Regions from separate parts of the Massilia puerhi genome, predicted to be linked through region 3. Evidence: predicted binding sites of a transcription regulator. Region 3 holds the regulator's gene; each other region holds the start of a gene.

Region 1 (10,067 bases), 220 kb from region 3:
CCGCGCATGGCGGCCTGGGTCAGCCCGGCCACGCCCAGCATCGCATTGTGCGGCGCGCCCGATAATTCGAGCGGGTCGCAGGCTTCGTCGTCGACCCGGCGCATGATCACATGCACCCGGTGCAGGCCGGCCAGGGTCTTGAGATAGACCACGCCGTCGCGCACCGTCAGGTCGCCGCCCTCGACCAGCGGCAGGCCCAGGTAGCGCGCCAGGTAGGATTGCTCGGTATAGCTTTCGGTGCGCGGGCCTGGGGTGAGCAGAACGATCAGCGGCGCCTCGCCTTCGCGCAGCGGCGCCGGGTTGTCGCCGCTGGCCGCGCACATGCGGCCCCAATGCACCAGGCTGTCGTGCATGGTGCGGAAGAACCGGGACAGCGGCTGCACCTTCAGTTTGCGCAGCAGGTCGGGGAAGGTGGGCGCGATGATCGAACGGTTCTCGAGTGCGTAGCCGGCGCCCAGCGGCGCCTGGGTGCGGTCGGCCATCACCCACCAGCGGCCGTCGGGCGCGCGCGCCAGGTCGACCGCGTATAAATGCAGGGCGACGTCGTCATGGTGGCGCATGCCGTGGCAAGGCCGCAGGAAGCCGGCATGGCCGTGGACCAGCGCCGACGGCAGCAGGCCCTCGGCCAGCATCTCCTGTTTGCCGTAGACGTCGCCCAGGATCCGGTTGAGCAGGGTGGCGCGCTGGATCACGGCCGCCTCGATCACGCTCCATTCCTCGTGCGGCAGGATCAGCGGCAAGACGTTCAGGTCCCACGGCCGCTGCTTGCCGTGGAGGTCGGCCGTGACGTTGTAGCTGACCCCGTTCTCGCGCACCTGGCGCTGCACCATCTCCAGGCGCTGGCGCATCATGGCTGGTGCTTCGTGCTCCAGGTTGGCGAGCATCGCGCGCCAGTGCGCGCGCGGCGCCTTGGCCGCGTCGAGCATTTCATCGAAACCATCCGGCGCGGCCAGATAATGGGCTAGTAACTGATTGGGCATGAAATTCGCTGGTCGTTCGGTATGAAACTGTAGGTCAAACCGGCTGCCAGCGCAAATCGAGCGTCATCGGGAAGCCCGGATTCGGGTCTTCCTTGCGCACCGTGAACGGGCCCGGGGTGTGACCGTGAGGCCAGAAACGCGCCATCCGGCGCGCCTCGGCGGCGTTGGCATTGACCGGCGAGCCGGTTTCATTGCGCCCGCCCGGATGCACCACGTGATAGGTGCAGCCGCCGATCGAACGGCCATTCCAGGTGTCGACCAGGTCGAAAGTGAGAGGGGCCTGCACCCGGATGCTCGGGTGCAGCGCCGACCACGGGCTCCAGGCGCGAAAGCGCACGCCGGCCACGTACTCGCCCGGAACCCCGGTCGGGTGCAGCGGCAGCAGGCGCCCATTGCAGGCCACCACGTGGCGGCCGTCGGTCAGGCCGGAGACCTTCAGCTGCATGCGCTCGACCGACGAATCGACATAGCGCGCGGTACCGCCGGCCGAGACTTCCTCGCCCAGCACATTCCATGGCTCGATCGCCTGGCGCAATTCCATCTCGACGCCCTCGTAGGTGACGGTGCCGAAGCGCGGGAAACGGAACTCGATGAAAGGCTCGAACCAATGGTCCTCGAAGGCATAGCCGGCCGCGCGCAGGTCGCGCGCGACGTCGCGCATATCCTGGGCCACGAAGTGCGGCAGCATCCAGCGATCGTGCAGCGCGGTGCCCCAGTGGACCAGCTTGGCCTGGCAGGGTTGCTTCCAGAAGCGCGCCACCAGCGCGCGCAGCAGCAGCATTTGCAATAGGCTCATGCGTTCGTGGGGCGGCATCTCGAAGGCGCGGAATTCCACCAGGCCCAGGCGGCCGGTAGGGCCGTCCGGCGAATACAGCTTGTCGATCGAGAACTCGGAGCGGTGGGTGTTCCCGGTCAGGTCGACCAGCAGGTTGCGCAGCAGGCGGTCGACCATCCACGGCTTGTCGCCCGGGTGCAGGGTGGGCAGTACCTGGTCCATTTGCTGGAACGCGATCGCCAGCTCGTACAGATTGTCGTCGCGCGCTTCATCGACCCGCGGCGCCTGGCTGGTCGGCCCGATGAAGGTGCCCGAGAACAGGTAGGACAGGGCCGGGTGGATCTGCCAGTAGGTGATCAGGCTCTTGAGCAGGTCGGGCCGGCGCAGCATCGGGCTGTCTTCGGCCGTGGCGCCGCCCAGGGTGGCGTGGTTGCCGCCGCCGGTACCGGTATGGCGGCCATCGTGCATGAATTTCTCGGTGCCCAGGCGGGTCAGGCGCGCTTCCTGGTACAGGGTCGTGACGTTGTGTACCAATTCGTTCCAGCTGGCGGCCGGATGAATATTGACTTCGATGACGCCAGGGTCGGGCGTCACGCTGAGCAGCTTGATGCGCGCATCGCGCGGCGGCGCATAGCCTTCCAGGCGCAGCTTCATCTTCAGCTTGGCGGCCGTGGCCTCGACCGCCGCGACCAGCGCCAGGTAATCCTCGATGCGCTTTTGCGGCGGCATGAAGATATACAGGCGCCCGGCGCGCACTTCGACGCACAGCGCGGTGTGGATCACGTCGCGCGCGGCCGGCTCGGGTGCGGCGGCGGCCGGCTTGGCGGCCTTGTCCGCACCTTTGCCGGCGGCCAGGCCGAGGGTCGGGCGCTTGTCCTTTTTCACGGCCGGCAGGGCGCCGCGCGCGGCGAACGGGTCGACATCGAAGCCGGGATCGCGTTCTTCGGGCAGCACCCATGGCAGCGTGGCCAGCGGCAGGCGCAGGCCGATCGGCGAGTCGCCTTCGATCAGGTACAGGTGTTCGCGCCGCAGCGGCCAGCGCGAGGTGCGCCAGCTGCTGCCGAGCATCGTGGCCGGGTCGAACTCGCGCGCTTGCAGCGGCAGCACATAGCCGGCCACCGTGCCCAGCCCGCGTTCGAGCAGGCGCGCCAGCCGGCGCCGTTCCTCGGGCGCCTTGAGGTCGGCCTCGAGCGGGTCGAGGTTGCGCGGCAGCGCCTGTTCGCGCTGGGCCTGCAGCAACACGTCTTCATAGGCGGGAATCGCGCTGCCCGCGGGCAGGCCGAGCGCCTTGACCAGTTCCGCCACGAAGCGGCCGGCTTCGTCGCCGCCATAGCCGTCGTCGAGGTGTTCGTCCGAGAACAGGGACGGGTCGGACCACATCGGCTGGCCGTCGACGCGCCAGAAGATATTCAGCGCCCAGCGCGGCAGCGGCTCACCCGGATACCATTTGCCCTGGCCGTAATGCAGCATGCCGCCCGGCGCGAAGTGCTGCTTCAGGCGGTGCATCAGATTGCCCGCCAGCTCGCGCTTCTTGTCGCCGTGCGCCAGCGTGTTCCACTCCGGGCCATCCATATCGTCGATCGAGACGAAGGTGGGCTCGCCGCCCTGGGTCAGGCGCACGTCCTGGTTGACCAGGTCGGCGTCGACCTGCTGGCCCAGGCGGTCGATCTTTTGCCAGTCGGCCTCGGTGTAGGGCTTGGTCACGCGCGGATCCTCGTGGATGCGGGTGACTTTCATTTCGTGGACGAAGGTGACTTCGGCCTTGTCGCTGAATCCGGTCACCGGCGCGGCCGAGGCCGGCATCGCGGTGCAGGCGAGCGGAATATGGCCTTCGCCGGCCAGCATGCCCGAGGTCGGATCGAGCCCGATCCAGCCCGCGCCGGGGACGAACACCTCGGTCCATGCATGCAGGTCGGTGAAGTCTTCGAGCGGGCCGCTGGGGCCGTCGAGCGCGGCCTGGTCGGCGGTCAGCTGGATCAGGTAGCCGGACACGAAGCGCGCCGCCAGCCCCATCTCGCGCAGGATCTGCACCAGCAGCCAGCCGCTGTCGCGGCATGAGCCGGAGCGCTTTTGCAGGGTCTCTTCGGGCGTCTGCACACCTGGTTCCATCCGCAGCAGGTAGGCGATATCGCGCTGCAGGCGCTGGTTGATGGCGACCAGGAAGTCGTTCGTGCCCATTGGCTTGGCCAGCAGTTCGCGGTGCGTCGTTGCGACCCACTCCTTGAGCAGGGGACCCGGCGCCTCGGTCTGCAGATACGGACCCAGTTCCGTCCTGAGCGGGGCAGGATAGGAGAACGGAAAGACTTCCGCATATTGTTCGACGAAGAAATCGAATGGATTAATGACGGTCATGTCGGCCACCAGGTCGACCGTGAACTCGAGGACGTCGGTCTTTTCGGGGAACACGAAGCGGCCGATGTAATTGCCGTAAGGGTCTTGCTGCCAGTTGATGAAGTGCTGTTCCGGCTGCACCGACAGCGAATACGACAGGATCGGGGTGCGTGCGTGGGGCGCCGGGCGCAGGCGCACCTCATGCGGCGACAGGGCAACCTGGCGGTCGTAGCGGTAGCTGGTCTTGTGATGGAGCGCGATGCGGATAGCCATGCGGAATGCCTTTCGGGGGTGCGGCGCGGTCGAAGTGCACGCGACATATGGTGCGCAAAAATTGAGCGCGGTTCAGGAGTGTTTAAGCATGATTCGTACCCACAATATAATCGATTAATAAAATTGAAACGCACCGCTGGCACGTTTCTTGATAGTACTTGGGGACAGGAGGAATCGATGCCGAACTTTTATGATGAAATGTATTCCACTGCGGCAACCGTGCGGCCTCATTACGGCCCGTTTGCCGACTGGCTCGCGCAACAGCCGACCGGGCTGATCGAGCAGAAGCGGGCCGAGGCCGAGCTGAACTTCCAGCGCGTGGGAATCACCTTCGCCGTCTACGGCGACGACGCCGGCAAGGAACGGCTGATTCCCTTCGATATCATCCCGCGCGTGATCAACGCCGCCGAATGGGCGCGCCTGCAGACCGGCCTGGTGCAGCGCGTGACGGCATTGAACCGCTTCCTGCACGATGTCTATCATGACCAGGCCATCCTCAAGGCCGGCATCATTCCGCCCGAGCGAATCCTGAACAACGCCCAGTACCGGCCCGCCATGCAGGGCATCAAGCTGCCTTCCGACATCTACGCCCACATCGCCGGGGTCGACATCGTGCGCGCCGGCGAGGGCGAGTTCTACGTCCTGGAAGACAATCTGCGGGTGCCGTCGGGCGTGTCGTACATGCTGGAAAACCGCAAGATGATGATGCGCCTGTTCCCGGCGCTGTTCGCGCGTAACCGGGTAGCGCCGGTCGAGCACTATCCCGACCTGCTGCTCGACAACCTGCGCACCGTGGCGCCGCAGGGCAGCATCGACCCGACCGTGGTCGTGCTCACGCCGGGCATGCACAATTCGGCCTATTTCGAGCATGCATTCCTGGCCCAGCAGATGGGCGTGGCGCTGGTGCAGGGGCAAGACCTGTATGTCAGCGACGACACCGTCTATATGCGCACCACGCGCGGGCCCAAGCAGGTCGACGTCATCTACCGCCGCATCGACGACGACTATCTCGATCCGCGCGCCTTCCGTCCGGAGTCGACGCTGGGCGTGCCGGGCCTGCTCGACGCCGTGCGCGCCGGCCGGGTGACGCTCACTAATGCGATCGGCACCGGCGTGGCCGACGACAAGTCGATCTATCCGTATGTGCCGGACATGATCAAGTTCTATTTGAGCGAAGAGCCGATCCTGAACAACGTGCCCACCTACCAGTGCCGCAAGAAGGACGAACTGGCCTATACGCTGGCCAACCTGGCGGACCTGGTGGTCAAGGAAGTGCACGGCGCCGGCGGCTACGGCATGCTGGTCGGGCCGGCCTCGACCCAGGCCGAGATCGAGGCTTTCCGCGCGCGACTGCTGGCCAATCCGGAAGGCTATATTGCCCAGCCCACGCTGGCGCTGTCGGCCTGCCCGACCTTTGTCGAGTCGGGCATCGCGCCGCGCCATATCGACCTGCGGCCGTTTGTCCTGTCGGGCAAGAACGTGTCGATGGTGCCGGGTGGACTGACCCGGGTAGCGTTGCAGGAAGGATCGCTGGTAGTCAATTCGTCGCAGGGCGGCGGCACCAAAGATACCTGGATACTGGAGAACTAGCATGTTGAGCCGCACCGCCGATCATTTGTTCTGGATGGCCCGCTATACCGAACGGGCCGAAAATACCGCACGCATGCTCGATGTCCGGGTCCAGTATTCGCTGATGCCGCAGTCGGAGCGCGCCGAGCAGCAGGGCTGGCGCACCATGCTCGGGGTCTCTGAACTGAACCAGCAATTCGACGCCAAATACGCCACCTTGTCGCAAAAGGATGTGATCGACTTCATGGTGCGCGATCCGGACAACCTGTCCTCGATCACCAGCTGCCTGCGCGCGGCGCGCGAGAACGCCCGCGCCGTGCGCGGCACCCTGCCGACCGAGGTGTGGGAAACCGAGAACACCACTTGGCTGATGCTGCAGCAGCACCTCAAGAACCGCATGTTCGAGCATAGTCCCGGCCAGTTCCTGGAATGGGTCAAGTACCGCTCGCACCTGTCGCGCGGGGTCACGCTGGGCACCATGTTCCAGGACGAGGCCTTCAATTTCATCCGCATGGGTACCTTCCTGGAACGGGCCGACAATACGGCGCGCATCCTGGACGTCAAGTTCAGGTTCCTGGCGTCCGACACGATCCAGGCCGGGGCCCAGGGCGAATTCTATTACCTGGCGGCGCTGCTGCGCTCGGTATCGGCATTCGAGACCTATCGCAAGGTGTATCGCGACGCCATCACGCCGAAACGGGTGGCGGCGCTCCTGATCCTGCAAGAGAAAATGCCGCGTTCGCTGGTGGCCTGCATGTGCGCCGTCGTGGCCAATCTGCAGGACGTGCGCAACGACCTGTCGCGGGACACCGAGCGCCAGGCGCAGGAACTGCACGCCATGCTGCAAACGGTGTCGATCGGCGCCATTCTGGACGAAGGCCTGCACGAATTCCTGACGCGCTTCCTGGTGGCGGTCGAAGAGCTGGGCAATGGCATCAGTCGCGATTTCCTGCTGCCGGCGGAGTCGGTGCCGGCGCCGGCCCCGACCCAGACGCAGACGCAAACCCAGACCCAAACCCAGACCCAAACCCAGACCCAAACCCAGACCCAGACCCAGACTGGTTAGGCCGACGCACCAATATATGGCGCGCCGCACTGTTGTGACGAGAATGCCGGCGTTCGCGTCATGACGGTGCATGGCGCGCCTCGTTAAAACAGCGTCCGGTGCGCGGCCGGCCGGCGCTTACGCCTTGTTCGTCTTTATCTGCGCACGCACCACCTTGTGCACGAATTCCAGCTTTTCCAGTACCGGCGTACTGAGCTTGAATGGGTAGGAATCCGGCATGCCGATGCTGCGGTTCAGGCTGTTGAGCACATAGGTCAGCGCGAACCAGTCGTGCAGGGTATCGTCGAACGATTCCGCCTTCATGGGCAAGGTGATGCTGTCGAGCGCCGGTTCGTCGGCCTTGCGCGGCTTGAGCGCCAGGCCGCAGGCATGCGCCGTTTCGAGCGTATCGATCATGTGCAGGTAATGGGCCCAGGTCTCGGCCCAGTCTTCCCACGGGTGCGAACTGGCGTAGCTGCTGACAAAATTCGACTCCCAGTCGGCGGCTGGGCCTGCGTCGTAGTGGCGCTTGAGCGCTTCGCCATAATCCTGGCGCTCGTCGCCGAACAGGGCGCGAAAGTCGTCGATCCAGTCACTCTCGGCCACCAGCCGGTCGAAATAATAATGTCCGCTCTCGTGGCGGAAGTGTCCCAGCAGCGTGCGATAGCGCTCGTGCATCTGTTCGCGCGTGCGCTCGCGCTCGGCCGGGTCGGCTTCGGCGATATTCAGGGTGATCAGGCCGTTGTCGTGGCCGGTCATCACGCACCCGTCGCTCACGCTGTCTTCCAGGAACTGGAAGGCCAGGCCGGTCTCGGGTTCGGTTTCCTTCGAGGCCGGGGTCAGGTTCAGCATCGCCAGCGAAAACAGCAGGCGGCGCTTGGCGGTTTCGAGGCGCGACCACAGGATGTGGTTTTTTTCGGTCGACAGCGCCGGAATGACGACGGTCAGCTGGCACGATTCGCACAAATCGTGCGGGTCGTCGGCGGGCAGCATCCAGTTGCAGACATTGTGCTGCACATAATTGCTGCATTGCTTGTACAGCTTGCCCTTGTCGACCGGGTTCAGGCTGCGCCAGAGATTGTCCTCGGCCTGCTCGAAGCTGTTGATGCTGCGGGTTGCGGGCTGGTAGCCCAGGGTGCTGTCGCAGTTAAAACATAGCGTGTTCTCGAAAAATACCTGTTGTGAACACTTGTCGCAATGAAAGGTTTTCATGACATGAATGGTGAGTGGGAGGGATCGACATAGGATGAATAATTTAACAGTAAATATGGTCGCGTTCGTTACATGTAAGACAACGCCTCATAGCCTGTGCTGGTGTCGGCAAGATGTGCGATCGATGCCACAGCATTCATTGGCGTAGCGCAGAGGCGTGCAGGTTCCAGTGCCGGCGCCGATCGTGCGCGCCGGGTACGGCGCATGATCGAGTCCGTCGCCCGGCACAGTGGCATCGCGATCCGGGCCTGGTCCAACCTCACTGGAGTCAACATGGTTTTTGTTCGAACAATCCTGCTGCTGATAATGCTGGCATGCGCGCAGTTGGCGCCAGCGGCCACCCCTGCCGGCTACCGCGTCATCCATCTTGGTCCTGGCACGGTCGCGACCTACCCGGCCATCAACGCCGCCGGGCAGGTGGCGTTCACCCTGGTGAGCGCAGGCCGCACCTCGGGCTATTTCTACGATGGCAGGTCGACGCACGATATCGGCTCACTGGGCGGCGCGGCCAGCTATGCAAACGGCCTGAACGAGGCCGGGCAGGTCGTGGGCACGTCGGTCAATCGCGACGGCATCGAAAACGCCTTCGTCTGGCGCGCCGGCAGCGGCATGCTCGGCATCCTGCCGGCGTCCGACGGCGGCCGCTCGTATGGCTGGGCGATCAACAACCGGGGCGTGGTGACCGGCTCGTACGGCGACACCGGACGAGCGTTCCGCTGGAGCCTGGCGGGCGGCCTGGAAGACCTGGGCGTGACCCCGGCCTTTCCCGAGCCCGCATCAGGCCGCGTGCTCAACGATGCCGGCCTGATCGCCGGCGTGACCACCATCGACGACGAGATCACGCGCGTATTCGCCTGGACGCGCGCGAGCGGCGTGATCGACATCGACACGCTCGGCAGCGTCGAATCGACGCCCGTCGCGGTCGGGGCAGGGGGCGAAGTGGCGGGCAACCGGCTCGCATCCTGGGACGATGGCGGCGATCGCCCCTTCCTGTGGACGCGCGCGAGCGGCATGCTGGACCTGGGGATCGGGCGCGGCACTACGGCCTGGGTCAACGCGATGACGCCTGGCCTGCATATCGCGGGCGGAATCGGATTTGCCGATGGACGCCAGCGCGCGATGTCGTGGACGCGCCGCGGCGGCATGCGCGAACTGGGCACCCTGGGCGGCCGGACCTCGGTCGCGCGCGCCGTCAATGCCCGGGGCCAGGTGGTCGGCTTCGCCGAGAACAGGGCCGGGGCCATGCGCGCCTTCGTCTGGAGCGCCGGCGCCGGCATGCGCGACCTGAACCGCCTGCTGCGCCATGCGCCGCCGACGCTGGCGCTGGAGCATGCGCTGGCGATCAATGACCGGGGGGAGATCGTGGCCAGTTCGAATGCTGGCCTGGTGCTGCTCACGCCCGAGCGCGGGCGCCGCGGCGGGCATGCGGTCGGGCCGATCGTGGCGCCGCGCACGGTGGCGGTTGGCGCGCCGCTACGGGCTTCGGTATCGTTCGTCGATGGCGACCGGGTCGGCACGCGCGGCGTCGACTGGGCCTGGGGCGATGGCAGCGCGGCCCCGGCGCGCAGGATCGAGGAACGCGCCGGCGTGGCCAGCGCCAGCGCCAGCCACGGTTTCGCGGCGCCAGGGCGCTACACGGTGACGGCCACGGTGCTCGACCGTCAGGGTCGGCGCACCGTGGTCAGCCGCGAGGTCGAGGTGACCGCGCCCTAGTGGCTCAGCTTTTCTTCTGGGCCGCGATCCAGCGGTCGGTCGCCGCTTCGAGCACGTCGAGCGGCACCGCGCCGTGCGACAGCACCTCGTTATGGAAGGCGCGCAGGTCGAACGACGAACCCAGGGTTTTCTCGGCGCGCGCACGCAGTTCGCGCAGCTTCAGTTCGCC
Region 2 (10,067 bases), 330 kb from region 3:
CATTGCAGTCATTCCAGACATCAGCGGCCGCAGGATGCTTTGTGTGTCAACGTATACACGAGCTGACGCCTCGTACTGATTTGGCAGGGAAAGTACAACAATCCATCCTGCGATAGCGACTATCCAAGTAACGGCAACCGCATGCCAACGATACTTTCCAAGTGCTTTAAGGAAATTCAGGATTAGGGCTATGATTTCGGCCATCTTTTGGTCTCGCCATTCAAGGTCCGTTACCGGACTCGGTCAAAAAAACATCCTGCATGATCGCTTGTTGCATGTGCAATTGCAATTGCATGTTGGCAAATTCGGCAAATACGATACTATCGTGCTACAACACTTATTCTTCAAAACAACAGAAGGAATGACATCACGCCGTATGATGCGCATATAACGTTGCATTATCGCAAACATCCAAGCTTTTTGCTTGTTGCATTTTGCGAAACTTTGTAACCGTGGTTGTGGTCAACGGACAGCAAGGTCAGTACAAAAGAGTATCATCATTGACAAAAAGTTGTCTTTAATAAATTTCCTGTGGTAAAGCAACGTTATTTTAATGTCTTAGCTTTGAAATACCTTGCACGATTGGATAGCCGTGGATGAAGATGTACCCCATCCATATGAACTGCTTATGAATCGTCCTTTCTTCAGCTATCCCCCCTTTGAGCGCCGATCCGTAGTCGGTCGCCGTGCCGCGCGCGCATTTTTCCTCGTTCTTGCCTTCGTGTGGGGTGGGCCGGCTGTTGCTGCCTCTTTGCCCGAGACGGTAGCGATGGTCAAGCCTTCGGTCGTTGGGGTCGGTACATATTTGCAGACCCGCAGCCCTGCAGTCACTTTTACGGGAACCGGGTTCTCGGTCGGCGATGGCTTGAGCGTCATTACCAATGCGCATGTGGTGCCGGCTGCCCTCGATGGTGCGCGCAAGGAGACGCTGGGTATCGTGGTGCGCACGGGAGCCGATGGCAGCGACACGGTGTTCCGGCCGGCTACCGTGGTGGCAATCGACCGCGACCATGACCTTGCGCACTTGCGGCTGAGCGGGTCACCTCTGCCGGCATTGCGCCTGGCCGACAAGGACGACGCGCGCGAAGGCCAGGCCCTGGCGTTTACCGGATTTCCGCTCGGGATGGTCCTGGGCCTGCATCCTGCGACCCACCGGGCCGGGCTCGCCGCTATCACCCCGATCGTTCGCCCGTCGCTCAATGCGCGCAAGCTTGATGCGCGCGCAATCACGCAATTGCAGCGCGCACCGTTTACGATCTATCAGCTTGACGGTACGGCGTATCCGGGCAACAGTGGCAGCCCTGTGTATGATCCTGATACCGGGGTGGTTCTGGCTGTGATCAATATGGTCTTCGTCAAAGGCTTGAAGGAGACGGCCATCACCAGCCCAAGTGGCATCACTTATGCGATTCCTGCACGTCATGTACACGCCTTGATGCAACGCACACAAGAGTAGCGCGATATTGACTGTCGCTCTTGTTGCAACAAATTCATTTGTGCATACCGTTTCCTACAAGACTCTGATATACAATAACGACGTTTTGATGGTGAAATAACAATTTTAACTAGTAAATGGTGCGCGGTGACGCCGCGTCACAGCCTGAAGGAGTGAACGTGAGCAAGACGAGCCACCTGACCGATACCTTGGCCAAAGCCGGCGCTATCGCCTGCCTGCTGTTGCTGGGCGCTTGCAGCACGCCGCCGGCGCCGTCAGCTGCCGCAATGGCGCCCATTAATCCCGATTACCTGATCGGCCCGGGCGACGCGGTCAATATCATTGTATGGCGTAATCCTGAAGTATCGATGTCGGTCCCGGTGCGTCCCGACGGCAAGATCACCACTCCCCTGGTTGAAGACCTGCCAGCTGCCGGCAAGACATCGACTCAGCTGGCCCGCGATATCGAAGGCGCGTTGGCCAAGTTCATCCAGCAGCCGGTGGTGACTGTCGTCGTGACCAATTTCATTGGCAACTTCAGCGAGCAGATTCGGGTCATTGGCCAGGCGGCCAATCCACAGGCCCTGCCTTACCGCCGTGAAATGTCATTGATGGATGTACTGATCGCGGTCGGCGGCGTCACTGACTTCGCGGCCGGGAACAAGGCCAGTATCGTACGCATGGTCGATGGCAAACAGGAAAAGCTCAACGTACGACTGAATGACTTGATCAGGGACGGCGACATTTCGGCCAACGTGATGATGCGGCCTGGAGACATTTTGGTGATTCCTGAGAGTTATTTCTAACTGTCGACTATTTTTACAGCCAATCAGTATTCATCGCTACGATAAGGATCGCGCCTGCCACGCGCGGCAAGTACCTGCTTGTTTTGTAAAGGTTTTTTCCAGTCTGAAATTTCGGGCATGGAATTTGCTGCATAGTGCCGTGCGCTGAGAGCACTCCATGTTAGGGGAATAAAATTGTCGACCGAACAACAAGCAGCTCGTGATGAGAACCCGAAGCCGCCGATGCAGGTGCAGAACGCGGGCCGCCGCCGCATCGCGCGTGCAGGCATTGGCGCTGCCGGTATCTTGTTGACCCTCGAAAGCAGGGTGGCGATGGCGACGGGACCGCAATGCGTTGCACCGTCCGCCGCTGCCCTATCACATGGTGATAACAGCAACTATGTTGAGCGAGGCCGCTGCGAGGCAATCGGCCCCGAACGCTGGGTGGAGTTGACCGATCAGTGGCCGTGTTCCAAGGATGTCAAGTTTGGCGCGCTGTTCAAGTGTCGGGGGGCGGAAGCAGAGTTTGCCGACATCGAAGTGCTGAAGATCCTGAGTGAAGTAGCCTATGTCGAGTTCATCGGCCGTGCCCTGGCAACGACCTATCTGAACATCTTGTCGGGCAAATTGACAGTTCTGGACGATACGACGCTGCTCAAGATGTGGGATGACCTGCAGACCTACCAAGCGTATTCACCGACGTCCAATGTGACCTGGACGGCATACGACGTGCGCCTGTACCTGGAATCGACCTATCGTGCCTGAGGCGCGCCATGCGTGGCGCGTGGCAGACGGGCAAGGTTTGATGCGACGCGAGTGGGACGGCGAAGCCGTCCTGTTCAACCACCTGACTGGTTCCACTCATCTCTTGTCTTCCACTGCCGTCTGGTTGCTCGAACAGCTGGCTAGCGCACCTGACGACCTGGCCGGCCTGGCGGCTGCGCTTGACGCCGAACTGGCCGCCCAGGCGTTGGCTGATGACGATGAGCTGGCAGGCACCCCGATCGACCGCGCGCATCTGACCACGCTGCTGGACAAGCTGTGCTCGCTACACCTGATCGAACCATGCTGAACGTGTCGTCCCTGACGCCGGCGCAGTTACGCGCGTGTCTGGACGGTCCCGGGCTCGATTTCCAGACCGGGCCGTTCGTCAATCGACTGCACTCGAACATCCCCCATCTTGCAAGCGGCCTGGCGCTGTTGTACGGCGATTATCCGCTGCGCGCGGCGGGCGGCTTTGCCGACTTCCACCTGAACCTGAGCCAGCCTGGCGGCCTGCGCCGCTGGTGGCGGCCCCAAGTCCGTTTCGAACAGGATGGACGACATCCATTCAAGCCCTTGCCCGTAACCCAGGCGCAGCCTTTCTGCGAGTGGATGATGAACTGGTGCGTGTCGAACCGCGCCCATGGCTATCTGGTCATCCACGCTGCCGTGGTCGAGAAGAATGGACGCGGCATCATCCTGCCGGCCCCGCCGGGCTCAGGCAAGAGCACTCTGTGCGCGGCCCTGGCCTGCCGCGGCTGGCGCTTGCTGTCGGACGAACTGACGCTGGTGCGGCATGGCGATGGCATGCTGGTGCCGGTGCCGCGTCCGATCAGCCTGAAGAACCGGTCGATCGACGTGATCCGCGAGTTCGCTCCGGAGGCCGTGTTTGGCTCGGTCGTGCATGGCACCATGAAGGGTACGGTCGGGCTCCTGCGTCCACCTGCCGCCAGCGTCCATCGCGCCGGCGAACTGGCGGCGCCACATGCGATCGTGTTTCCGCAGTGGGAGCCAGATGCGCCAGCGGTGCTCGAACCGACGCCGCGGGCGCGCCTGTTCATGCGCGTGGCCGACAATGCCTTCAACTATACGCTGCTCGGCGCGCAGGGCTTTGCGACCCTGGCCGGTCTTGCCGAGCGCAGCGCCGGCTATACCTTCAAATACAGCAAGCTCGATGAAGCAATGACGATCTTCGATGCGCTGGCCGGAAACGCGCCATGAGCCCGGCATCGCTGCCGCTTCTGGTTCGCGTGCTGCGCTCGCCGCACGCCACAGTGGACTTCGACCTCGGCCAGTGGGATCTGCTGCTGCGCCAGGCCGCCAATGCCAACCTGCTGGTGAGCTTGCTTTATCTGCTGGAAGACAATGGCGTGCTCGACGCCGTACCAGCGGCCCCGCGCGTGCACCTGGAATGGGCCCGGCTGGCGGCTGCGGGCCATGCGCGCAGCGTGCGGCATGAGGTAGCGCGTATCGGTGCCGCGCTGGCGGGACTCGGTGTGCCGCTCATCCTGCTGAAGGGCGCTGCATATTCGATGGCTGGGCTCGATGCCGGGCGCGGCCGGCTGTTCTCGGACATCGACATCCTGGTGCCCAAATCGCGGCTGGACGAGGTGGAAGGCGCGCTGATGCTGCATGGCTGGGCCAGTACCCATCACGATCCCTATGATCAGCGCTACTACCGCGAATGGATGCATGAGATTCCGCCGATGGTGCATGTGCGTCGTGGCAATACCATCGATGTGCACCATGCGATCCTGCCCGAGACCGCGGCCAGTCGTCCCGACCCAGCCAGGCTGCGCGCATCCGCTATCCCCATTGCTGGCATGGAAAATTTGTATACGCTGTGCCCGCATGACATGTTCCTGCACAGTGCTGTCCATTTATTCTCCGGCGGCGAATTCGACCATGGCTTGCGCGACCTATTCGACCTGTACCGCCTGATGCACCAGTTCGACACCGAGCCGGGTTTCTGGGAAGGCTTGCCGGCTCGGGCCGCCGAACTCGAACTGACACGGCCCTTGTTCTATGCCATGCGTTACACCGAGCGGCTGCTTGACAGCAGGATACCGCAGGCCGTGTTCGATGCAGCCGCCGGTGGTCGACCACCGGCACCGCTGCTGGCATTGATGGATGCGCTATTCATGCGCAGCCTGCTGCCGCAGCACCCGAGCTGCAACGGCCGCTCGCATGCGGCGGCACGGTTTGCCTTGTATATCCGCGGAAACTGGCTACGCATGCCGCCACTACTGCTTAGCCAACATCTTTTCTACAAAGCGTTTCTCTCGCCACGCGAGAATGTAACCACTTAGCAACTTTTGTTGGTGTCGATTTTTTTTACATTTTGGTCTTCCAACGTTTCATGCACGATTATAAGTAGTTGTTTTAACTGGACTATTTCTATTGGCACGCAATTTGCTAATACATCATGTGTTTAACCGATTAACCTAAAGCAAGGAAGACCAACATGAATTTCCTGAAAAAACTGGGCTGCGCTGCTGCACTTTCGATGGCCTTCACCAGCGCTGCGTACGCAGCCCCAGTGTTGAACAACTGGACGTTTAATCCTGCAGGTACCGGTTTTGCTGCGGGTGTGAACATCAATGAAAGCTTGACCATCACTGGCGATGCGTTCATCCAATTGAGTGGCACCACACCTGGCAACTTTAGTTTCCGCGAACACGCGGTATTCAATGTGCCTTATGGCGATAATGGTGCTACTGGTCCATTCGGCCCTCGCGGTAACATCACTGCAACGTTTGAAGCAACCGGTACTGGCACGTTCGGCGTCGGTAGCACGAATGGTTCGTTCCAGTTCGATGCCGGCGTCATTCGTATGTATCGGAGCGATACTTTCACCTTCGGTACGACTCAAGGTATCTATGGTTCGAACGTGGGTGAGCTGATTGCAGAGTTCCAGGTTCTGCAAGGCGGCGGCGGCCAAGTCGATGCCAATGGCAGCCCAATCAATAATGGCCAGGTCACCGTGAATGCGCGCGCTGGCGCAGGCGCGCTGGATGCAGGCTACTTCTTCAGTGGCGATGGCACCGATCTGTCCGAAGCGGCACTCCTGGCGTTTGCCTTCACCAACGCAAATACCACGGGTCAGCCATCGGGTAATATGATTGGCGAAATCGCCTGCCAGTACGCCAGTTTCTCGGGCCCAGGCTGCCCCGGTGGCACCTATGCCAATGTTCCTGGCCAGTACTTCTTCGTTGGCAACAATGGTCAGTTCAAGCTGGGTCTGCCTGAAGCAGAAGTGCCAGAGCCAGGTTCGCTCGCACTGCTCGGCATTGCAATGCTGGGCGCTGGCGTGGCCAGCCGCAAGCGTGTCAAGAAAGCCTGAGCTTTAAGGACTTAGCAAGAAGAGCGGGCTTGCCCGCTCTTTTCTTTTGGCGCTGTCCCTGTTAGCTGTCGATGACGTCGAATGCAATACGTAGCAATTGCTCGACAGAATTCACTATCCCGCTATCAAGTGCCCATTACCATCCCAGATAAGCGTTGGACTGCCGATTCGCTCAGCAGTTCAGTACTCGTCCACAGCTAACGGGTACAGCGCCAAAAAAAAGCGGGCCGCAGCCCGCTGTCATTCATTTGCATTGTATTTCATGCGATGAGCAACTCGTTCATCTCGCGCCGGACCGAACGTGCCCGTGGCGCTGGCCCGTAGCCCATCCGCCCCATATAGACCGGGTGCAGCGCGTCGGTAAATACCAGCTCGGCCGTCTGGCGCTCGAGCTGCCTGGCGAATGCCTGCAGGCCTGCCTTGGCCGTGAAATCCATCCTGTTTTCGCGCACATATTTCGAGAAAATCAGCGGCGTCATTTCAGGCTGCATGAACAGGCCGAGATTGGTCATGGTAAGCCAGAAGCGCTGCAAGGCACGCCCGGCATCGATATAGTCGTCGATGCTCTTCGGTTCGGTGTGGGCCTTGAGCACGAAATGGGCGGCGCAGGCCATACCCGGGATAAGGTCCATCTGCAGACGCGGCGCCCAGGTGCCCATCAGGGTGTTCACCGTGGACATGCGTTTCCAGCTGCCCATCGCCCATTTCATCAATACCAGCGTTCCCAGATCGACGCCCAGCGCGGCGGCTGGTACGCGGTCGGGACTTTTCTGCACGCCCCAGTGAATGATGTCGCGATGGGTCGGGAATGCTTCGGGCATGGTCAGGCGCAGCTTGGCGTTATTAAACATCAACTGCGCAACCTTCCACTTGGGGCCGGCACCCTCGATCCATGCCAGCGCATAAGCGGGGCCCACCGACGCTTCCAGAATGCGCTTGTGCTCGGCACTGAGTGCTTGGGTACGCATTGGGCGGCGCTGCACGGTACGCACATCGATGGCCCTGATCAAGGGATCCGGCGCTAGGCCCTGCTCGGGCGTGAAATGCACGTCAAACACGAGCCGCAACGGTTCCAGTGGGTCGCAATCGGCTTGCAGCTTCAGTTCCTGGCGTGTGATGCGCGCGCGCATGCCCTGGCCGGTGGCGGCGACGGCAATGGTTTCGAGCAGGGTGCCGAATGCGATCTGGCTGGGATGACCATCGCGGTCGTAGACGCAGTGATCGCGCGTGTCGTGCGCATGGACGACCAGATGGTCGGGCGCGGCGATCCTGAAACGCCAGGTCTGCATATTGTCGCCACTGGGAGCCCAACGAGCGAGCTCGGCGATTTTGTAGGCTGGGCTGGCGGTATCGATCGAAGCAGTCATGCGCGTGCCCCTGCTGTTGCGAGATCCCTGGCCAGCTGGCGTTTGCCGATCGCGATCATCAGGCGGTGCAGGGGATTGCGGTTGCCGCCAGGGCGCCAGGTGCGGGCCAGCTTATTGCGGTAGGCATCGAACTGGATGCCGTAAGGCGCGGCAAGTACCTTGCCGCGGCCGAGGAGGATCTTGAGCGCCTCGGTGCCCATCACGCCGGCGCACAACTGGCAGGCCATGATGGTCGAGGGGCCGCGCTGTTCGACGAAGTTGACCGCCTCCGGCACCACTAGGTAGGGACGGTGCAAGCCGGCCGGCGCCAGGCCGACGACGAAGTGCACTGCCTTGTCGGCGTCCGACAGGCCGTCCCAGCGAAAATACTCTTCGAACGTCATCTGGCCCGGCAGGAAATTGAGCAGGGCGGCGCCCATGCCCAGCGGCGCCACGGTGATCGCTGGTATGCCCAGGCTGGCGCAGCGCGCGAAGGTATCCCTGCGCGCATCGAAGGCGAAGAAATCGAGCGCATCGACGTACAGGTCGGCTCCTGCGAGGAACTCATCGAGATTGCCCGAACCTATACCGTTCGGAAACATGTCGATCGTGATGTCGGGATTGATATCCCGCGCCAGGCGCGCCATCACATCGACCTTGGGCTGGTCCAGCGTCGACATCGTGGCGCCGACCTGGCGGTTGAAATTGGCGATATCGAAAGTATCGAAGTCAGCGATGCGGAAGCGGGTAATGCCCAAGCGGGCCAGGGTCAACAGATGCACGCCCCCGACCCCGCCGCCACCGGCGATTGCCACCAGCTTGGTGCCCAGGCTCGCTTGTTCCTGCTTGGTGACCCAGCCGATATTGCGTGCGAACGCCTGCTCGTAAGAAAATTTTTTCGTCATGAAGAGGCTGCCTCCTGTAACAGAGGAAAAGCCGCGGACGACGGTCTGCCCGTCATGCGGTGTGGTGATCGTCGATACGGCGCAGTCGATTGATGATGCCGGCCTCTTCGCGTGGGGAGAAGAAATACGGGTAGAACGAGCGCTCGGTGGTATTGGTTTCGAACGTGCCGCCAAACTGCTTGATCTGCTTGGTGACGTACTCGAGGTTGATGCGCAACAGGTAGGCTGGCGCGTTCACGCGCTGGTTGACCTTCATCTCGCCTACGCGCTCGAAACCGAGCATCTGCTGGTAAAAACGGCGATGACGTGGGTTGACCTCGATGACGATGTCGGTACAGTCATGGATATCGCGCGCATAGATCACGGCAAGATGGAACACATTGGCCAGCGACGCCTTGGAACGTACCGATGGGTCGAATGCCAGCTTGGTGAACTCGCACAATCGCGCACCACGCACACGATGCGCGTCCAGTTCTTCCTTAAAAATCTGGTCGGCCATCAGCCCGATCTCGGAATCGAGTCCGATCGTGAGCGTTCCTACGACATCGCCCTTGTCGGTTGCAGTGAGCGTGATCCGGTTCGGATCGTCCGTCTGCACATGCGTGCCCGCATAGCCTCGCCACGCGTACATTTTATTCACGAGCATGCTAGCCGAGTTACGCCCGGTGGGCGTATCGGTAAGACGGATGCCGTATGAATCTTGATTCACAATAACATCCTCAGTATCGAAGTCAGCTATCTTAGCGCAACCCTCAGCAATAGGGTCGTTCGATATGCTATCAGTGGCATCAGAGCTTTCGGGCCCTGTTTCCAGGAGGTTCGACTGATCGTTCATAGCGTGACTTTCTGGTTTCCGCTGCCTACTGATACTGCATAAATGCCTGGCATGATACCGTGCCTGGCTCGGGTAGTCAGGCACCTACATTGGATTTTTTGTAACTTGATGGTAGTTCGTTATAGCGTTTTAAGCAATGAACGCGCAGCATCTGCATGTGTAAAAGACTTATTTTCAGCCAGCAATGTTTCAAGCTCTTTACGTGCTGCCGCTTTATTGCCTTGCTTGCTCAACCCTACCGCATAGTGATACCGGATCTCAGGGGCATTCGGTGCTAGGCCTGCTGCTTTTTGCAGCAAAGGCACACCACGGGCGACATCACCTTGTTCGACCAGCAACCAGCCGTAGGTATCGATCACTGCCGGATTGTTGTCGGCAAGCTTGTATGCCTGTTCTGCAGTAGGAAGCGCACGGGGATCCTTCTCTTGCTGGAAAGCATAAGCTAGATTGTTCAGTGCCACAACGTGGTTTGGGACACGCTTAATGATGTTCTGGAGCAATGGAATGGCTTCCTTGTCTTGATTCGCCGCAAGATGCATCTCGGCCAGGTATAACAGCGCAGCGTTATCGGTTGGATTCTGCTTGAGCCATTTAGTCAGGCGCTGCTGCGCTTCGCCATTCTTGCCCTGACTGCGCAGGATGCCGGCGTTGCGCAT
Region 3 (10,067 bases):
AGCAAGCGCGTGCCCGGCATGACGCCCACCACATCGCGGATATTCGCCGCCATGCGCAGGTTGCGCGTTTCCCAGTAACCCACGTAGTTGCGGCCGAAGCGCTGCGCCGACGGTTCGTTCAGCGCCGCACCGAAGTCGATCTCGAAGCTCGCCGCCACATGCGGCGGCGAATTGTAGGCGCGGTACATCGCCAGCAGGCCTTGCGCGCTGCCCACGCCCCGGTCGAGGATCTCGTCCTCGTGCTTGCGCCGGGCATTGGCCGGATTGTCCCAAGCCTTCTCGATCGCCGCGCCAGCGGCCTTGCGATCGGCATACGGACGGCCCGCGGTCTGGTCGTCCATGGCGTACACGCGTTCATGGCCCAGGCGGGCCGCCAGCTGCGCCGCGATCATCACGCTTTCATTGGGAGCAACCTCCAGCGCCCGCAGCCGCTCGACCAGGACCCGGTCCAGGCCATCGCCGGCGCGCCGCTCGGCGGCGGGCAAACGCAGCCACTGGACCACGGCCGACGCCTCTTCGCCGCCGGCCAGGAACACGGCCGCCAGGCGCCGCCGCTGGACGGCCGACGGCGCCGCGGGCCATGCGGCCAGCAGTTTCTCGGCTTCGGCGCTCGCCTGCGGCACATCGAGCCCGGTCGCGGCCCTGGCCGGCGCCGTATCCGGGCAATAGCCGTCGACCGCCTCCCGGTAGCGCTCTGGATAGCGGCGCATGGCATCGCACTGCAATCCGGAGCGGTCTTCGACTGCGATGGCCTGCGGTTTCCAGGCCGCCAGCCGCTCGTTCAGCAAGGCCAGGCTCGACGGCTGGAAGGTCTTGGGCAGCTGCGACAGGTGGGGCGAACCGAGCACCATGATCTCGTTGACCGGCCCCGCCGCCGGCCCCTTGAGACGGCTCGGATCGAAGGCCGGCTGGTAATCCTGCGCGGCGGCGGCCCCGCACAAGGTCATCGGGATCAACAGGGCAAGCAGGCGCATCGGTCTTCCTTTCGGCTCATGAAGACCCGATGGTCACACCTCATCCACGCACTGTCACGCAAAAATGGATATGCACATCGTGGATTATGCGAGATGCCTGAGCGGATGCGCGTGCTCGGGCCACACCGGCGCGAAGAAGCGCGCCACCATCTCGGGCGTGACTTGCCCGAGCGTCGGCGGATTCCATTGCGGCGCATTGTCCTTGTCGATCACCAGCGCGCGCACCCCTTCGAGCACTTCGCCATGCTCGAAATTGCGGCGCACCAGCGAACGCTCCATGCGCAGGCAGTCGGCCACGCCGAGCACCGCGCCACGCGCCAGCAACTCGTGCGTGACGCACATCATCAGGGGCGAGCGCTGGCGCATCGCCGCCAAGGCTTTCTGGGCGAACGGCGTCGGGTCGGCTTCGAGCGAGTCCATGATCGCGGCCACCGACCCGGCGTCGAAGTGCGTATCGACCAGCGCACGCTGCGCCTGCAATCGACTCTCGCCCGCCGCTTGCGCGAAGGGGGCCGCGAAGGCGCGGATCGCCGCCGGCAGGTCGGCGCCGGGCGTGGCTGCGATCAGCGCCTGCAGGGCGGCCAGTTCGGCGCCTGGCACGAACACGTCGGCCAGGCCGATATACAGCGCGTCGGCGGCGCCGATCGTCAAGCCGGTCAGGCCCAGGTAGTGGCCAAGACGGCCCGGCGCATGCGACAGGAAATGGCTGCCGCCGACATCCGGGAACAGGCCGATATTCACTTCGGGCATCGCCATTTTCGTGCGCTCGGTCACGATGCGCAGCCCGCACGCCGGGCCGCCCTGGGCGATGCCCATGCCGCCGCCCATCACCACGCCATCCATGATGGCGATATACGGCTTGGGATAGAAATGGATCAGGTGGTTCAGCGCGTATTCTTCGGTGAAGAAATCCTCGAGCAGCGCGCTGCCGCCCATCGGCGTCGCATGCCCCACCTCATGGAAGAAGCGGATATCGCCGCCGGCGCACAAGGCTTTCTCGCTGCTGCTGGCGATGACGACCGCGTCGAGCGCGGCATCGGCTTGCCAGTCGCGCAGGATGGCGGTCAGCGCCCGCACCATCTCGAGCGACAGCGAATTGAGCGCCTTCGGGCGGTCCAGGGTGATGATGCCGGTGCGGTTGGCGATGCGGGTCAGGACGTGGTCGGTCATGGCATGGTCCGTAATGGAGAGACAAGCATTTTACCGAACCGACGCCACGCGCAACACCGGGAGGCTGGATGCAAAAAGGGCGTCCCCTCAGACGCCCTCAGCTAGTGTGCCCTGCGCCTGATCAGGCGACAGCAGCGTCTTCTTCGCCGCCGTGTTCCGGCATGCGTTTAATCGACGTGCGGCTATGGTCCTTCAGCATTTGCTTGTGTTTGAGAATTTGACGGTCCAGCTTGTCCATCAGCGTATCGATCGCGGCATACAGGTCTTGCGCGACGCTCGCCACGTGCAGGGTCTTGCCCGACACCTGGACGTTGATTTCTGCTTTCTGCCTTTTTTCTTTTTCAGTGAGGTTGTCAACGGCCAGGAACACATGGGTGTCAATTACCTGGTCAAAGTGGCGAATAATGCGTTCGAGCTTATTCTGAACATATTCACGGATGGCGGGGGTTACTTCGAGATGATGGCCACTGATTGTGAGGTTCATACACACTCCTTTGAAAATATTGCACCGTGTGGACCACCAGAACGCGACAAGGCACGGTTCGGATGGACGGCGCAGTTACAAGGACTTGCGAAGGCTTACAGGGGGTATCTTGAGGGCTTCCCGGTATTTTGCAACCGTGCGGCGCGCAATGACCATACCTTGTTCCCCGAGCATCTCCGCGATCTTGCTGTCGGATAAAGGGTTCCTAGGGTCTTCTGCTCCTGTCAATTGTGCAATGAGCGCACGGATTGCCGTCGAGGATGCTTCGCCTCCCGCCTCGGTGGCAACGTGGCTGCCGAAGAAATACTTCAACTCGAACATGCCGTGCGGGGTCAGCATGTATTTCTGCGTTGTGACACGAGAAATGGTGCTCTCGTGTAGGCCTAGTGTATCAGCAATCTCACGTAAAACAAGGGGACGCATGGCAACCGCGCCATGGGAGAAAAAGTTGCGCTGGCGCTCGACAATCGCTTCCGCCACACGCAGGATGGTGTCGAAACGCTGGCGCATATTCTTGATGAGCCACTTGGCTTCCTGCAGCTGCGCGCCCATTTGCGCCTCGCTCTTGCCCTGCTTGAGCAGGCTGGCGTACAGGCTGTTGACGCGCAGGCGCGGCATCACGTCCGGGTTCAATGTGACAGCCCATCCGCTCTTCGCGGGGCGCACGATCACGTCCGGCACCACGTAGTCCGAGACGTTGGCGGCAAAGGCCGCGCCGGGATGCGGATTGCACTGGCGGACCACGGCCTGCACCTCGCGCAGGTCTTCGTCGTCGCAGTCGAGCGCCTTTTTCAGCTTGCTGTATTCGCGCTGCGCGAACCAGCCCAGGTAGCCTTCGACGATGGTCAGGGCCATGCGCCGCGTCACCATGGCCACGCCCGGCATGCGCCGGATCTGCAGCGCCAGGCACTCGGCCGCGCTGCGCGCGCCGACGCCCACCGGATCCATGCTCTGGACCAGCGCCAGCGCGCAGCGCAGTTCTTCGATCTCGATCTCGAGTTCTTCGGGCATGCGGGCGTGGATCTCGTCGAGCGGCTCCTCCAGGTAGCCGTTGTCGTCGATCGCATCGATCACCAGCTCGGCCAGGGCGCGGTCGCGCGCCGACAGCGTCGCTTCGCGCACCTGCTCCATCAGGTGTTCGCGCAGGGTGATGGCGCAGGCCTCGAGCTGCGGACGGCCGTCTTCGTCCTCGCCGCCGCCGCCGGACGATCCCGAACCGCCGCCTTCGCTCCAGTCGGCATCGCCGCGCTCGCCGTCGGCGCCGCCCTCGAAGGCCTCGCCCTCCGCCGTCGGCGCCGGCGCGGCGTCACCCTCGGCCTGCGGGCCGGGCGCGGGCGGCGCCTCGGCGCTGGGTGGCGCGTTGTTGATGGCGCCATCGGCCAGCAGGCGCACCGAGCGGTCGAGCGGATCGTCGAGCCGTTCCAGCAAGGGGTTATCGCCCAGTATCTGCTCGATTTCCTGGTGCAGTTCGAGCGTCGACAACTGCAGCAGGCGGATCGATTGCTGCAGTTGCGGCGTGAGCGCCAGGTGCTGCGAGGTGCGAAGTTGCAGTGACTGTTTCATCGGGCCTCGATCACTTACATGCGGAAGTGTTCGCCGAGGTAGACGCGGCGCACCGACTCGTCGGCGATGATGTCGTCGGGCCGGCCGGAGGCCAGCACCGCGCCCTGGTTGATGATGTAGGCGCGGTCGCAGATGCCGAGCGTTTCGCGCACGTTGTGATCGGTGATCAGGACCCCGATCTTGCGCTCCTTGAGGAAGCGCACGATGCGCTGGATCTCGATCACGGCGATCGGATCGACGCCGGCGAACGGTTCGTCGAGCAGCACGAAGCGCGGATTGGTGGCCAGCGCGCGCGCGATCTCGACCCGGCGCCGTTCGCCGCCCGACAGCGACAGCGCCGGGTTCTCGCGCAGCTTCTCGATCTGCAGGTCGGCCAGCAGGGTGTCGAGGCGCTCGTTGATCTGGTCCCGGGACAGCGGCTTGCCGTTATCCTTCTGCAGCTCGAGCACGGCGCGGATGTTCTCTTCGACCGTCAGCTTGCGAAACACCGACGCCTCTTGCGGCAGGTACGACAGGCCCAGCACCGCGCGGCGGTGGATCGGCAGGCTGGTGATGTCGGTGCCGTTGATGTCGATCGAGCCGGCATCGGACGGCACCAGGCCGACGATCATGTAGAACGAGGTGGTCTTGCCGGCGCCGTTGGGGCCCAGGAGGCCGACCACTTCACCGCATTCGACCTGCAGCGAGACGTCGCGCACCACCAGCCGCTTGCCATAGCTTTTCTGCAGACCCTTGACCACCAGGGTGCTGCAATCGCCCAGTTCCATCGGGACTGCCGTCATTGGGCTCCTCCGGCCGGAGTGCGCTTGGGCGACAGGATCAGGGTGCCGCGCCCGCCGCCGGCCTTGGTCTGGCCGCTGACGTCGTTGCGCACGGTGGCCACTTCCTTGCGGCTGTCATACGAGATGAACGGGCCGGTGACCTGGTTGCTCAGGCGGTCGTTTTCCAGTTCCTTGATGAGGGCGTTCGAATACAGGCGCACCAGCTCGGCGCGCTCGTCGTACTCGATGCGCTCGGCCTGGCCTTCGACCCACAGGTTGGGGCCACCGTCGCGCTTCTGGCGGAACGTGGTGAGCTTGCCGTTGTTGGCGGTGAGCGTCACGGTCATGTAGCCTTCGGGCGTTTCCCGGACCACGGCGCGGTCGGCCTTGAGCAACAGCGTACCGCGGGTGAGGATCACGTTACCGGTGAGGGTGCGCACGCCGTTGACCCCATCGAGGTCGGCGGAATCGTATTCGACCTGCGCGGGCTTGAGCGAATCGGCGCGTTCGGCGGCTGCCGTCAGCGACAGCAGGGAAAGGAGTACGGCGGCAAATAATTTATTCATGATGGGAATGCTGATCCTGGGTTATCACGCGGCGCGGGGCTTACTGGCGTGAGCGTGGCGGATAGACGATCCGGCCGCGGCTGGACATGTGCACTTGCTGGGTGGCGTTGTTGGCGACCATGCCGGTGCCTTTCACGCTCGACGCCCCAAGCTGCATGTCGACCGGAAGGTCGGTCTTGACGATCTCTTCGTCGGGGAGCACGGTCAGTGCCTGGGTACGCAAGTGCAGCGACTCGCTCTGCGCCGTCTTCGGGCGCTGCAGGTCGACGTCGCCCATCAGTTCGACCCGATGCTCCTGGTGGAACACCTGCGCGTTCCTGGCGACCACCGTCATCGGCGGGCGGCCCGGCTCGACGCCGCGCAGCACCGGCGCATCGACGTGCGACACGTCGCCATTGGGGATATGCGCCAGGCGCTTGCCCGACAACAGATAACTCGGCTGGCCGTTCTCGGTCATGCGCACGAACGAGAAATTCTCGACGATGTAGTCCGGTTCGTCCGGCGGTCCGCCCAGCTGGGCGTCGATGTCGGAGGCCTGCATCAGCTGCAGCAGCCAGAAGCTGCCGAAGGCGAAGAAGGTGCCGATCACGATCATCGCCAGGAGATTCCAGCGATGCGCGGTACGCTTGTTTTGGACGATGGTGGCCATGCTGCGTGGCCTCAGGCGAAGTACGGCGCGAGCGCCTGGTCGTAGGTGCCCTGGGCGCGCATCACGAGGTCGCACACCTCGCGCACCGCGCCGCGCCCGCCGCCATTTTTGGTGACGTAGTGCGCGCGGTGCTGCACCTCGGGATGGCCGGACGGCACGGCGACGGCGAAGCCGACGCGCGCGAACAGCGGCAGGTCGATCACGTCGTCGCCGATATAGCCGCACTGCTCGGCCGTGAAGCCGGTGGCTTCGAGCAGCTTGGCAAAGCCGATGCGCTTGTCGTGGATGCCCTGGTGGACGTGCGAGATGCCCAGGTCGGCCGCGCGCTTGACGACGATCGGCGACAGGCGCGCGCTGATGATCGCGGTCTGCACCCCGGTTTTATTCAACAGCTGGATGCCCAGGCCGTCGAGGACGTTGAAGGTCTTGGTGACTTCGCCGTCCGGGCCATAGGTCAGGCTGCCGTCGGTCAGCACGCCGTCGACGTCGAAGATCATGACCTTGACGCGCGCCGCCCGTTCCATATGGGCCAGGGGGGTGATGGCCGGGATAAAGGAGTCGCTCATCAGATCACCTTGGCGCGGGTCAGGTCGTGGATGTGCAGCGCACCGACCAGGCGATCGTCGTCGTCGACCACCAGCATCTGGTTGATGCGGAATTCTTCCATCACGGCGACGGCGTCGACCGCGAGCTGGTCGGGACGCACGCGGCGCGGATTGGCGTGCATCACGTCGCGGATCTGGATATTCGAAAAGTCGTGCATGCGCTCGATCACGCGGCGCAAGTCGCCGTCGGTGAACACGCCGACCGGACGCCCTTCGGCATCGACGACGGCGGTCATGCCCAGGCCCTTGCGGGTCACTTCGAGCAGCGCCTCGACCAGCGAGGTCTCTGGCGCCACGCTCGGCACCGCATCACCGCTGCGCATCACGTCGCGCACATGGGTCAAGAGGCGCCGGCCCAGGGCGCCGCCCGGATGCGACAGCGCGAAATCCTGTTCGCGGAAACCGCGCGCGTCGAGCAGCGCCACGGCCAGCGCGTCGCCCATGGCCAGGGTCACGGTGGTGCTGGTGGTCGGCGCCAGGTTGAGCGGGCAGGCCTCTTTGTCGACCGCGATGTTCAGGTGGACGTCGGCCAGCCGGGCCAGGCGCGAGGCCGGTTTGCCGGTCATGGCGATCACGCGCGCGCCGAGGCGCTTGACGGCCGGCAGGATGTCGAGGATCTCGGACGATTCGCCCGAATTGGAAATCGCGATCACCACGTCGTTCTTCGTGACCATGCCCAGGTCGCCGTGCGCGGCTTCGCCCGGGTGCATGAAGAAGGCCGGGGTACCGGTGGAGGCCAGGGTGGCGGCGATCTTGCGGCCGATGTGGCCCGACTTGCCCATCCCGGAGACGACCACGCGGCCGTCGCAGGACATGATCAGCTGGGCCGCGTTCACGAAACTGTCGTCGTCGCCCAGGCGCGCCTGCAGCGCGCCGATGGCGTCGGCTTCGATCGACAGCGTTTCGCGACCCAGGTCCAGCACGCGCCGGGCCAGGGTTTCGTCAAAACTTTTCAGCATTATTTTTTCATCGGTTACACTCATTTTGGCAGTATAAACGAATTGGGAAAGCAAAAAACTTGCCAGTCGTAACAAACGATAACAAGCACGGTCCGCACCACACGCCGGGCGTGCAAGAAAACCAACATCCAGCCCCGCCTGCCCATTACGCCGCCGATGCATTCCGGTCTTGAACTCACCCTCCTCCTGCTGGGCTGCGCCGTCCTGGGCGTGGTCCTGTTCCGCAGCCTGCAACTGCCGCCGATGCTCGGCTACCTGGCCGTCGGCGTCCTGATCGGCCCCCATGCCCTGGCCCTGGCCGAGGACAGCCCCACCACCCATGCACTGGGCGAGTTCGGGGTGGTGTTCCTGATGTTCTCGATCGGGCTCGAATTCTCGCTCGGGCAACTGCGCGCGATGCGGCGCATCGTGTTCGGACTGGGCTTGGCGCAGGTGGTGTCGACGATCGTGGCGGCGATGGGGATCGCTCTGCTGGCGGCCTATGCCTTCCCGCGGATTGCCCTCGGCTGGCAGGCCGCCTTCGCGCTGGGCGGGGCGCTGGCCATGTCGTCGACGGCGATCGTGGTCAAGCTGCTCACCGAGCGGCTCGAACTCGAGAGCGAGCACGGACGGCGCATCGTGGGCATCCTGCTGTTCCAGGACCTGGCGGTGGTGCCGCTCTTGATCATGATCCCGGCGCTGGCGCGCGATCCGGAAGACCTGGCCATCACCCTCGGCGTGGAGGCGCTCAAGGCGGCGCTGGTACTGGCGCTGCTGCTGTTCTTCGGCCAGAAGCTGATGGGGCGCTGGTTCACGATCGTCGCCAAGCGCCGCTCGCAGGAGCTGTTCATGCTCAACCTGCTGCTGGTGACCCTGGGCGCGGCCTGGATCACCGAGCAGGCCGGCCTGTCGCTGGCGCTGGGCGCCTTCGTGGCCGGCATGCTGATCTCGGAGACGCCCTATAAACATCAGGTGGAAGAAGACATCAAACCGTTTCGCGACGTGCTATTGGGGCTGTTCTTCATCACCATCGGCATGCTGCTCGACCTGCGCATGGTGATCCAGCACTGGTGGCTGGTGCTGCTGTTGCTGGCGTTGCCGGTGCTGCTCAAATTCGGTCTGATCGCCCTGCTCGCGCGCGCCTTCGGCGCCGCGCCCGGCACCGCCATGCGCACCGGCCTGGCGCTGGCCCAGGCCGGTGAATTCAGCTTCGTGCTATTGAATCACGCCTCCGGCTCGAAGCTGGTCGATCCGTTCGTGCTGCAGCTGGTGCTGGCGTCGATGGTGCTGTCGATGCTGCTCGCGCCCTTTATCATCGGATCGATGGACCGGATCACGATGAAGCTGGCGGCCAACGAGTGGATGATGCAGTCGCTGCAGCTGACCCAGATCGCCACCCGCACCATGCAGGCCCAGAAGCACGTGATCATCGCCGGCTTCGGGCGCAGCGGCCAGAGCCTGGCCACCCTGCTCAAGGAAGAAGCGCTGCCCTGGCATGCGCTGGACCTGGATCCGGAACGGGTGCAAGAGGCGCGCTCGGCCGGCGCCACCGTCTCGTATGGCGATGCGGCGCGGCGCGAAAGCCTGGTCGCGGCCGGCATTCATCGCGCGAGTGCATTGGTGATCACCTTTGCCGATACGCGCCAGGCCTTGAAGGTGCTGCACCTGGTGCACGAGCTGGCGCCGTCCTTGCCGGTGATCGTGCGCAGCCATGACGACGGCGACATGGACGTGCTCAAGGCGGCCGGCGCCACCGAGGTGGTGCCGGAAGCGCTCGAGAGCAGCCTGATGCTGGCCTCGCACGCGCTGGTGACGCTGGGCGTGCCGCTGCGGCGCGTGGTGCACCGGGTGCAGGCGGCGCGCGACGAGCGCTATGCGAGCTTGCGCGGCTACTTCCACGGGGCGGGCGACAGCCTTGCCAATCTCGAGCCCGGGTATGTGCGGCTGCATTCGGTGCGGCTGCATGCGCAGGCCGCCGCGGTCGGCCGCAGCCTGGCCCAGCTAAGTCTGGAGGATCTCGCGGCCGAGGTGACGGTGGTGCGGCGCGCTGGCGAGGATGTGGCGCCGGGGCCGGAGGTGGTGCTGGCCGCGGGCGATGTCATCGTGGTACGGGGGGATGGCGAGGCGATCAGCCGGGCCGAAGATCGGCTGCTATGACGTCGTACGGTTGGCGGCCGCACCGCCAACCGTACCGCAATTTATGCGAAGGTGACGACTTTGTTGCGGCCACCGGCCTTGGCCTGGTAAAGGGCCGCGTCGGCCGACGCCACCAGGTCTTGCGCCACGCCTTCGACCGCATTGTCGCGTGCAAAATCGGACAGCGCGGCGACCCCGATCGATACCGTCACGTCGACCCG

What was found. The regulator sigma-54, encoded in region 3, starts transcription at its own class of promoters, with help from an activator protein. The targets are predictions, from matches to a motif close to TGGCANGNAANCTGCTTT.
Region 1: GNT67_RS00300 (circularly permuted type 2 ATP-grasp protein) is a predicted target of sigma-54. The motif match lies at 4,497-4,514, and genes of this name have one in related genera.
Region 2: pepA (flocculation-associated PEP-CTERM protein PepA) is a predicted target of sigma-54. The motif match lies at 5,384-5,401, and genes of this name have one in related genera.

Annotation. Positions count from the first base shown of each region.
Region 1 is NZ_WOFW01000001.1:58,270-68,336, reverse strand. It holds gene GNT67_RS00310 (circularly permuted type 2 ATP-grasp protein) at 1-980, opposite strand, end outside; gene GNT67_RS00305 (transglutaminase family protein) at 1,015-4,359, opposite strand; gene GNT67_RS00300 (circularly permuted type 2 ATP-grasp protein) at 4,537-5,949, shown strand; gene GNT67_RS00295 (alpha-E domain-containing protein) at 5,951-6,994, shown strand; gene GNT67_RS00290 (zinc-binding metallopeptidase family protein) at 7,112-8,185, opposite strand; gene GNT67_RS00285 (PKD domain-containing protein) at 8,390-9,898, shown strand; gene GNT67_RS00280 (DUF885 domain-containing protein) at 9,903-10,067, opposite strand, start outside.
Region 2 is NZ_WOFW01000001.1:606,329-616,395, reverse strand. It holds gene GNT67_RS02710 (XrtA system polysaccharide chain length determinant) at 1-204, opposite strand, end outside; gene GNT67_RS02705 (S1 family peptidase) at 629-1,456, shown strand; gene GNT67_RS02700 (XrtA/PEP-CTERM system exopolysaccharide export protein) at 1,573-2,241, shown strand; gene GNT67_RS02695 (hypothetical protein) at 2,416-2,985, shown strand; gene GNT67_RS02690 (HPr-rel-A system PqqD family peptide chaperone) at 3,026-3,292, shown strand; gene GNT67_RS02685 (HprK-related kinase A) at 3,286-4,203, shown strand; gene GNT67_RS02680 (nucleotidyltransferase domain-containing protein) at 4,200-5,291, shown strand; gene pepA (flocculation-associated PEP-CTERM protein PepA) at 5,447-6,325, shown strand; gene GNT67_RS02670 (nitroreductase family protein) at 6,586-7,692, opposite strand; gene GNT67_RS02665 (ThiF family adenylyltransferase) at 7,689-8,576, opposite strand; gene GNT67_RS02660 (N-acyl amino acid synthase FeeM domain-containing protein) at 8,629-9,285, opposite strand; gene prsT (XrtA/PEP-CTERM system TPR-repeat protein PrsT) at 9,531-10,067, opposite strand, start outside.
Region 3 is NZ_WOFW01000001.1:278,808-288,874, forward strand. It holds gene GNT67_RS01200 (DUF5694 domain-containing protein) at 1-974, opposite strand, end outside; gene GNT67_RS01205 (enoyl-CoA hydratase/isomerase family protein) at 1,059-2,144, opposite strand; gene hpf (ribosome hibernation-promoting factor, HPF/YfiA family) at 2,266-2,628, opposite strand; gene GNT67_RS01215 (RNA polymerase factor sigma-54) at 2,704-4,191, opposite strand; gene lptB (LPS export ABC transporter ATP-binding protein) at 4,206-4,958, opposite strand; gene lptA (lipopolysaccharide transport periplasmic protein LptA) at 4,970-5,518, opposite strand; gene lptC (LPS export ABC transporter periplasmic protein LptC) at 5,559-6,167, opposite strand; gene GNT67_RS01235 (KdsC family phosphatase) at 6,179-6,733, opposite strand; gene GNT67_RS01240 (KpsF/GutQ family sugar-phosphate isomerase) at 6,733-7,755, opposite strand; gene GNT67_RS01245 (monovalent cation:proton antiporter family protein) at 7,888-9,867, shown strand; gene GNT67_RS01250 (DUF484 family protein) at 9,909-10,067, opposite strand, start outside.